DNA from 3 places in the Pediococcus claussenii ATCC BAA-344 genome. Region 1 is predicted to be linked to each of the others. Evidence: predicted binding sites of a transcription regulator. Region 1 holds the regulator's gene; each other region holds the start of a gene.
The links. Region 1 encodes NrdR, which represses ribonucleotide reductase genes. Its sites were predicted from a motif close to ACACNATATATNGTGT; they were not measured.
Positions count from the first base shown of each region.

Region 2: the regulator NrdR is predicted to act here: its motif matches at 1,578-1,593, upstream of nrdH (glutaredoxin-like protein NrdH).
Region 3: the regulator NrdR is predicted to act here: its motif matches at 1,470-1,485, upstream of PECL_RS06355 (deoxynucleoside kinase).

Region 1 is NC_016605.1:1,130,382-1,133,599, reverse strand. It holds gene polA (DNA polymerase I) at 1-40, shown strand, start outside; gene mutM (DNA-formamidopyrimidine glycosylase) at 53-892, shown strand; gene coaE (dephospho-CoA kinase) at 885-1,478, shown strand; gene nrdR (transcriptional regulator NrdR) at 1,496-1,969, shown strand; gene PECL_RS05455 (replication initiation and membrane attachment family protein) at 1,971-3,218, shown strand, end outside.
Region 2 is NC_016605.1:495,521-498,738, reverse strand. It holds gene PECL_RS02340 (IS3 family transposase) at 1-767, opposite strand, end outside; gene PECL_RS02335 (helix-turn-helix domain-containing protein) at 764-1,297, opposite strand; gene nrdH (glutaredoxin-like protein NrdH) at 1,665-1,895, shown strand; gene nrdE (class 1b ribonucleoside-diphosphate reductase subunit alpha) at 1,999-3,218, shown strand, end outside.
Region 3 is NC_016605.1:1,283,444-1,286,661, forward strand. It holds gene serS (serine--tRNA ligase) at 1-519, opposite strand, end outside; gene PECL_RS06355 (deoxynucleoside kinase) at 778-1,410, opposite strand; gene PECL_RS06360 (amino acid permease) at 1,520-2,977, opposite strand; lysine riboswitch at 3,090-3,218, opposite strand, start outside.

The sequences.
Region 1 (3,218 bases):
TGAAACATCGTGGGGAAATAATTGGTATGAAGCCAAATAGGGAGTGAAGATAATGCCTGAATTGCCGGAGGTTGAAACAGTTAGACGTGGGCTAGAAGCTTTAGTTAAGGGTAAAACGATCAAACAGGTGAATGTGCGATATGACAAAATGGTTTCGCCAAATCCTGATGAATTTAAGTCTGCACTAAAGGGAAAGAAAATCCTGGATATTGAAAGACGCGGGAAATACTTAATATTTAGATTCAGTGAAAACCTTTCAATGGTTTCTCATTTGAGGATGGAAGGAAAGTACGCTGTTTTACCTCATACAGAGCCGCTTAGCAAGCATGATCATGTTATCTTTGAACTCACCGATGGAAGCGATCTAAGATATAATGATACACGTAAGTTTGGAAGAATGAACCTGGTTCCAAGCGGTAAAGAGTTGACAGTAGGAGGATTAGCAACAATTGGGCCGGAACCAACCCCCGAGACATTGACATTTGAGTATTTATCGCAGAGGTTACGAAGTAAAAAAGTGGGGATGAAAAGTTTTCTTCTCAATCAGTCAAACGTGGCAGGGTTAGGAAATATTTATGTTGATGAGGTTTTGTGGCTAACCAAGGTACACCCGTTACAGCCATCTAATACGTTAACAGACGAAGAAATAAAGGCGTTACGCCTTAATATTTTTTCTGAACTTGAACGTGCAATTAATGCACATGGCACGACAGTTTTTTCATACCTTAATGCAGCGGGGCACGCAGGAAGTTTTCAGAATCAGCTAAATGTATATCACCGGCAAGGGAAACCTTGTCCACGTTGTGGAACCTTGATTGAGAAAATAAAAGTTGCTCAAAGAGGGACTCATTTTTGTCCTCATTGTCAAAAGCTGAGGTTGCCAAATGACTAAGGTTATAGGATTAACTGGTGGAATTGCTACTGGGAAATCTACAGTGAGTGATTATTTTAAAAAAATTGGATTTCCGATCGTTGATGCTGATAAAATTGCACATGAGATTTTGCAAAAAAAAAGTGTACAGAAAGCATTGATTAAACAATTTGGCGCTGAAATTATTACGGGGAAACACGTTGATCGGAAAAAATTAGGAAGCATTGTTTTTAAAAATGAAAATGCTTTGAACGTTTTAAATGAAATTGTGCAACCTAAAATTAGACGGATGATATTAAAGCAATTGAAGCATTTTAAAAGGAATAACAGGGTAGTAGTACTTGACGCACCAATCCTTTTAGAACAAGGGTATCAAAATGATGTAGATTTTTTGATGGTAGTTGCAGTAGATCGCGTAACTGAAATATCGAGATTGAAGCAACGCGATTCCCTTTCAAATGTAGAAGCAGAAGAACGAATCAATGCACAAATGAGCTTGAATGACAAAAAAAAGCTTGCTGATATTGTCATTGATAATAGTGGAACAATTGCCGATACAGAATTACAAGTGTTAAAATGGCTTGAAAACAACTTATTAGTAAGATAATTTATGAGGTGAATTGATTGAGATGTCCGCACTGTAATAATAATAGCTCCAGGGTAGTGGATAGTAGACCTACCGACGAAGGAAGGGTAATTCGCAGACGCCGTGAATGTGAAAACTGCGGATTTCGTTTTACAACGTTTGAACGTGTCGAAGCTACTCCATTGTTAGTGATTAAGAAGAATGGGAACCGTGAGGAATTTGATCGAGATAAAATTTTACGCGGTCTTATTAGGGCAGCAGAAAAACGTCCAGTAAAGATGGATGAAATGACAGATATTGTGGATAAAGTTGAGAATAAGGTCAGAGCACTTGGAGAAAGTGAAGTTTCAAGTCAAGCAATTGGTGAGTATGTTATGAATTTGCTACCAGACATTGATGAAATTGCCTATATTCGATTTGCAAGTGTTTATCGACAATTTAAAGATATGAATGTATTTATGAATGAGTTACAAGAAATGATAAAAAAGGAACGAAAAAACAAGGAGCACTAGAGTGGCTGAAAAGTATGTGATAGCACCAAATGATAGTTTTATCATTGATAATGACCGTCAATTAAATAGTGTTGAGCGTGAAACTTTAGATGTTTTATATCGACCACTAATGCCATCAGAAGCGTATAGCCTCATTATTGAACTTTGGAAAGTGTCAGAAATCGATAAGTTTCAATTGCAGCGACATTTGAATAGCTTTTTGTGTTCAAACTTGAGGCTTAACATTAATGAATTAGATAATGGTCGTAAGTATGTGGAAGCTCTTGGATTAATGGAGACTTTTCGTAAACCGGCGGATGGACACAGTAGTCTGATTTATCGACTATTGCTGCCAGCTCAACCAGCGACTTTTTTTAAAGACAACTTTCTAACAACATTACTACTTCAAAATACTGGTGAAGAAGAATTTAAAAAACTAGTAAATTATTTTAAGCGAACTAAACATGACTTTAATGGATTTCAGAAAATCTCTAGCACCTTGGCGGATATATACCAGGTTGAACAAAATTTGGTGGATAGTTCTAGTCTGGTAAAACAGGCTGGAAGAGCAATTGGTTCAGAGAAAAAAAATAATGATCCAGTTTTAAATAAGAATTTTGATTTTAATCTGCTGAGCAGTTTGCTAGAAACAAGCTATGTGGACCCCAAAAGCTTAAAAGATAATTATGATTTAATCATGGTTGAACAGACTTTGTATAACATAAGTGAAACAGAGATGGCAAAATTAATAAACCAATCAACTGATTTTAGAACGAATGAAATTGATCTTGCCAAGTTAAAATCTGCTGTTTTTCAGTATCAACGTGAGAAGTTTAGCGACAATCAAGTGGTGGAAGAAAAAGAAGATAAAGTGAGCTCTGACAAAGATTTGGTAAAAAGCGAAAAGCGGTTGGCAAAGATTGCACGTGAGCTAGCGCCTATTGAATTTTTAAGCGACCTTAAGATCCAAGTTGGTGGAGTTGTAACTTCGTCTGAACGTTATACGGTTGAACAAATGGTAAATCGCAAGGTACTGCCATTAAGCGTGATCAATATATTGATTTATTATGTTATTGTTGATCAGGATAATACAAATGTTAATAAAAATTTCTTTGATGCAATTGCTAGTGACTGGAGTAAGAAAAGAATCAAGAATCCAGAGGAAGCTATTAAGCAGATTAAAGAGCGAAAGCAAAAACAAAATACTCCTGCATCAGCTAGTCACCGTAGTAGAAGAGTCGTCGCCAAAGAGACTTTGCCAGAGTGGGCA
Region 2 (3,218 bases), 630 kb from region 1:
GGAAATCCATTAAGACATTCTGTTTTAAGAAGATGAAAGAAGCTTTCAATTGGCGCATTATCAAGACAGTTTCCCTTACGAGACATGCTTTGTATAAATTTTTTTTCGGAGAGTTTATCGGTATAGTAATTCAATTGATAATGCCAACCTTGATCTGAATGAATTATTGGTTTTATTCCTTCCGGAATATTTTCTGTGAGTTCATCGAGTGTATCCATAATTAGTTTACTGTTAGGACCATTACTTACTTGAAATGCTAAAACTTCCTTGCTTGCTTCGTCAGTAATAGCTGAAACGTAAGCCCACTTAGTATCGGCCAAGCGTACTTGTGTAACATCGGTATGTAATACTTTGAAAGGTACGGTTTCATTAAAATGCTGATGTAGAACGTTACGGGCCACTTTTCCAACTGTACCTTTATAAGATGAATATCTACCATTTCTGTGGCGGTTATAAAGGCTTACTTGAACATTTAATTCATCCATCAAACGACGCACTACGGCGTCTGATAGATGGATATCTAATTTAATGAGCTCTTCTTGAACGCGACGATAACCGTAGGTTAGACGTCCGCGATATCTTCCGCTTTCGGCAATTTTTAGTATCTCTACTTTTACATCTTCATACTTATCTACATAATTTTTGATACGTTTACGTTCATCATGATAAGTCGCTTTCTTAAGTCCAATGGTCTTAAGAATATCGCCGACTTTATACCGGTTAGATTTCGGAAGAGACTCTTGTTCGACCCTGATCTGATCAACTATTTGTGTTTTCTTTCGTCCTTTGAGGTTCCGAACAGGGTCATTGATTTTTTTAAGATTTCGTTCTCCAATTTTGCATCATATAATTCTTGATTCTTTTTCGTCAATTCTTCACGAAGTTGATCGATTTCGTTCTTGTTTACTAACTTACGTAATTTCTTCTGATTATGTTTCACTTTGGTTTTTCTGCCTTTCGGATGAGGCTTCAAGGCTTCTATACCATACTGATTGAAGGCTGTCCTCCAAAGACTGATTTGACAAGAATTAACATCAAATTTTGCGGATACTTCGGCTAAAGTTTCATCATGAGTTTGATAGTAGTTTATCACATCAACTTTAAACTCAACTGAGAAACTTCGTTTAACTCTTCTTCGTTTAAGAGCGTCTGCGCCGCTCAAACGAAAGTTTTGTATCCATCTACCTACTTGTATTCGAGGCAAGTTACGTTTCTTTGAAAGAAGACTGATACTAATGTCACCTTGAAGATATTCACTAACGACTTCTGCTTTTAATTCTGAACTATATTTGACCATAGAAAAAGTGCTCCATAACTATTAGATTTCTTGTCTAACAATTATGGAGCACTTTATCTGTTGTGAACGTAAAAAAATTTTTTTTAAGCTCAAAAGTCCATGTTTCTTCTGCATGTTCAGCGTTTGGGTTCTCTGTAAAGTAATAATCTGTCATTGAATTAACCTCCAAATTCTACTAGTATAATACAGTAAAGTAATTACAGAATAAAACTGCAATTCTAAAATTTAATAATTTAAAAACAGCGTCACAGCACAATATATAGCAGAGTTTCATTTTAAGCCACTATATATTGTGCTTTTTTTGTTGTTTTTAATCTTTAAAGCGGTATACTTAATCCATAAACATTTTTGAAGAGAGGTCTTTTTTATGAGCGAAGTAACTATTTATACTAAAAACAACTGTATGCAATGTAAGATGACAAAGCGTTTTCTTTCGGAACACGAAATTCCATTCGTTGAAAGAAATATCAATACTAATCCTGAATACATTGATCAACTTAAGGCACAAGGTTTTCAATCTGTTCCAGTAGTTCAAGTATCTGAAGACAAAGCAATTGCAGGATTTAGACCAAACGAATTAAAAGCACTTGCTATGTAATTCAGGTATTCTTACACTTCCTGACCCAGTGAACGCTTCGTTTGATTAAACTTAACGGAGTGTTCTTTTTTATTTTTAGAACTCAACTGAAAGGATGAAAACAATGGCACTCAAAGACTTAAAAGATGTCACCTATTATGATTTGAACAACGAAATTAATATTCCAGTGAATAATCAAATTCCACTAAACAAAGATCACGAGGCACTAGAAGCTTTTATTACTGAGAATATTCGTCCAAATACCATGACTTTTAATTCCATTCAGGATCGCTTTGATTATCTAACTCGTGAAGATTACATTGATGAAAAAATCCTCAAGGAATACAGCCTAACCTTTATTGAGAAATTGTATGATTTTTTAAAAAGTCAAAATTTTCACTTTAAGTCATTTATGGCGGCTTACAAATTCTACGCTCAATACGCTCTACGCACAAATGATAATCAAACTTATTTAGAAAATTTTATTGATCGAGTTGCGATGAATGCCCTTTATTTCGCTGATGGTGATGAAGACTTGGCTATAAATATTGCTGATGAAATCATCCATCAACGCTATCAACCTGCAACCCCTAGCTTTTTAAATGCTGGACGAAAACATCGGGGTGAACTGGTCTCTTGTTTTTTAATCCAAGCACAAGATGACATGAATTCAATTGGCCGAACCATTAATTCAGCGTTACAACTTTCAAAATTAGGTGGCGGAGTAGGAATCAATCTTAGCAATCTTCGGGAAGCCGGCGCTCCTATCAAGGGAATTGAAGGTGCTGCAAGTGGTGTCGTTCCAGTTATGAAATTATTGGAAGACAGCTTTTCATATGCTAATCAGTTAGGCCAACGTCAAGGAGCTGGAGTTGTATACTTGAGTGTATTTCACCCTGACATTATCCAATTTCTATCAGCGAAAAAAGAAAATGCGGATGAAAAAATTCGCGTTAAAACCCTCTCTCTTGGTGTAACTGTTCCTGATAAGTTTTACGATTTAATCAAAGCTGATGCTGACATGTATTTGTTCAGCCCATATAGTGTTGAAAAAGAGTATGGGAAGCCTTTCTCTTACATTAATATAACTGAAGAATACGACAATATGGTTAATAACCCCAACATCACAAAAACCAAAATTAAAGCACGTAATCTTGAAAACGAATTATCCAAATTACAACAAGAATCAGGATACCCATACATTGTGAATGTTGACACTGCTAACCGTGAAAATCCAATTTATGGAAAAATTGTTATGAGTAACCTTTGTTCTGAAATCATGCAAGTTCAGACTCCATCAGTAATTGATGATAAACAAGAGTATTCTTCTTTAGGGACTGATAT
Region 3 (3,218 bases), 150 kb from region 1:
TAATCGAGCTCCATCCCCAATATAATAAACAAAACGGCTTCCTGAAACTTTAGCTGCTCGTTCAAAATTCAAGATTCCAAGTTTTTCACCGATTTCCCAATGAGGTTTTGGTTCAAAGTCAAACTTTCTTGGTTGACCGTCCTTGCGCAATTCAACGCTTCCCTCTTCCGTTAGACTAACTGGAACGTCTGGATGTGGAATATTTGGTAAATGCGCAGCCATATCATCAACCTCTTTGGCTGAGTTCTGTAGTTTTTCATCGAGTTCTTTAATATCCTTACTTACGGATTGCATTTCCTTGATTTGTTCTGTTGCATCTTCTTTTTGACGTTTCTTAAGCGAAATTTGATCAGAAACCTCGTTGCGTAACTTTTTTAAATTTTCACTTTTAACGATTAAATCACGCCGTTCTTCATCCTTTGCAATTAACTTGTCAATTGTCTCGCCTTTTACACCACGTGTAGCCAACTTAGCCTTAATATCATCTGGATTATTTCTAATTAGCTTTAAATCTAACATATAAATTCCTCCTTATATCATAAAAAAACGAGCCTCTCTCCCAAAAATCATGGGACGAAGAGGCTCGTTTCGCGGTACCACCCAAGTTCACTGCAAAAATACAGTACACTCAAAAGAGATGATAACGGAATCACCGTGTGACACTACTCACCCGCATTCAACGTCGGAGTTTCGGTTAGCGACTCCCATCAACATCGCCTCTCTGTTAACCTACTTTAAACGTATCGCGTTTTCTCTAAAGACATTGTACGTAATTAATTACATTTCTGCAACTTTTGCATCAATTAGATCTAAAACCTTAGCACGTGCATCAACACTCTCAACAAAATCAAGTTGATCACCGTTAATCTTAATCTTGGGACTTTGATCATATTTGTCAAACCACTTAACATAACGTTGATTCAAAGTCTTATAATAATCGTACAATTCAGGATCGGCATCAATCTGCTCATATGATCGACCCCTTTTTTTAATTCGCTTTAACATTGTATCAAAAGAAATATCAATATGAATTAACAAATCAGGATTTTTCTGATATGAAAGCCTAGGCAATTCTTCCATCATGTTACTTAACAGTGAATCATAGATTGAAACTTCTGTATCAGTTGCTCTACCCATGTCGGCATTTAAATGAAACAACAGTGAATCCTCATAAATTGAACGATCCATTACGCTTCGCGACAAGCCAGAGGCAGCCTTGATACTATCCATCCGCTTATTTAAAAAATAAATCTGAAGCAAAAATGCGTACCGTTTTGGATCTTTGTAAAATAACGGCAAAATCTTGTTATCGTCAACTGACTCATAATAAGCTTGGCTATCCCAATGCTTAGTAAGTAACTCGGTAAGAGTTGTTTTCCCTGCCCCAATTGGTCCTGATAATGCAATCATGTTTGTTCCCCTTTTGAATTAAAAATAATGTTCATCTATAGTAACTATTCATAACATCAGCACTACATATTGTATCATCATTCTGATTCAAAACAATATCTTGATTTTTCTATTCTTTAGTGATATCTGGTTTGCTTAGATCAACTTCATCTAACGGAATCAAATGAGTCTTGTATTTTATCTTATAGTATAGGAACAAAATAATGAATAGTGGGATCGACATGTAAGTAATACCCATTGCTTCCCAATTCAAATGTTTAACTGCGTCTAAATCCTGTCCAATAATAACAACAATACTTAAAACAAAAGCAAACAAAGGACCAACTGGGAACCATTTAGCACGGTATTTTAAATCTGCTAAATCTTTTCCCTGCTTAACGTAGGCTCTTCTAAACCGCCAATGAGATACTGCAATCCCTACCCAAGCAACAAATCCAGTTAAACCACTTGCTGCAACGAGCCACATATAAATCTCAGGTCCTTCAATACTTGCAATAAACGTTAGCAATCCAACAATTGTTGTACCAACAAGAGCTGCCAAGGGAATTCCACGTTTTGTAGTTCTTTCGAAGAACTTAGCCGCATATCCTTGTTTAGCCATCGAATAAAGCATTCTTGTTGAGGCATACATACCCGAATTTGCTGATGACAGAACAGACGTCAAAATAACAGCATTCATAACGCCAGCAGCCCCAGCTAATCCCGCTCTTCTAAACACTAGAGTAAACGGACTAATTTTAATGTCGCTGGCTGAGGACCCTAATAAATCTGGGCTTGTGTATGGAACGATACATGCAATAACAAAAATTGCGAGAATATAAAAAAGCAAAATTCGCCAGAAGACTTGGTTAACTGCCTTAGGAACGCTTTTTTCAGGAGTTTCAGACTCCCCAGCTGTAATTCCGATTAATTCGGTTCCTTGAAACGAAAAACCTGCAACTACAAAAACACCCAAAACCGATGGAATACCACCAACAAACGGTGCTTTTTTATACACGAAGTTTTCAAGTAGTGTTGCATGTCCACCCATAATTCCAACAATCGTCAAAACACCTACAATCAAGAATACAATAACTGTTACAACTTTAATTATGGCAATCCAGTATTCCGCTTCACCAAAAGCCTTAACTGTCAAAGCATTAACTAAAAAGATTACCACTAAAGCCACCATACTCCATATCCATCCTGGAATATCTGGTAGCCAAAATTTCATAATAAGTGAAATTGTACTAATGTCAACGGCTACAGTTATTGCCCAATTAAACCAATAATTCCAACCCATGGCAAATCCAAACGCCGGATCAACATATTTAGTTGAATACGTTGCAAACGAACCAGAGACTGGCATATAAGTTGCCATTTCTCCCAAACTTGTCATTAAGAAGTACACCATAATTCCCATTGCAACATACGCAAATAATGCTCCACCAGGACCGGCTGTTGAAATGGCTGATCCACTTGCAACAAATAAACCAGTTCCAATACTTCCTCCTAACGCAATCATTGAAATATGGCGGGTTTTAAGCGCTCTTTCAACTTGATTGTTTTCCTCAACTTCCTTTGCCATAAAATGACCTCCTTAAAATTCGCAGAAGGCGCTAATTTCAACCTTTATGCAATAAAAAAAGTCTTCTTGAAAGCATCCGCTCACAAAAAGACCCGTTAGTATCACTAGTCAAATCGTAGATAGCGCTCCGCAACCGTATCTGGTTACGACAGTTCACACTCTGTTAAAATGTGCCCCAACCAACAATTGAAAAAGCGCATGCTAGTTTCGGCTTCGCACCCTTTCGCATGACATCTTCGAC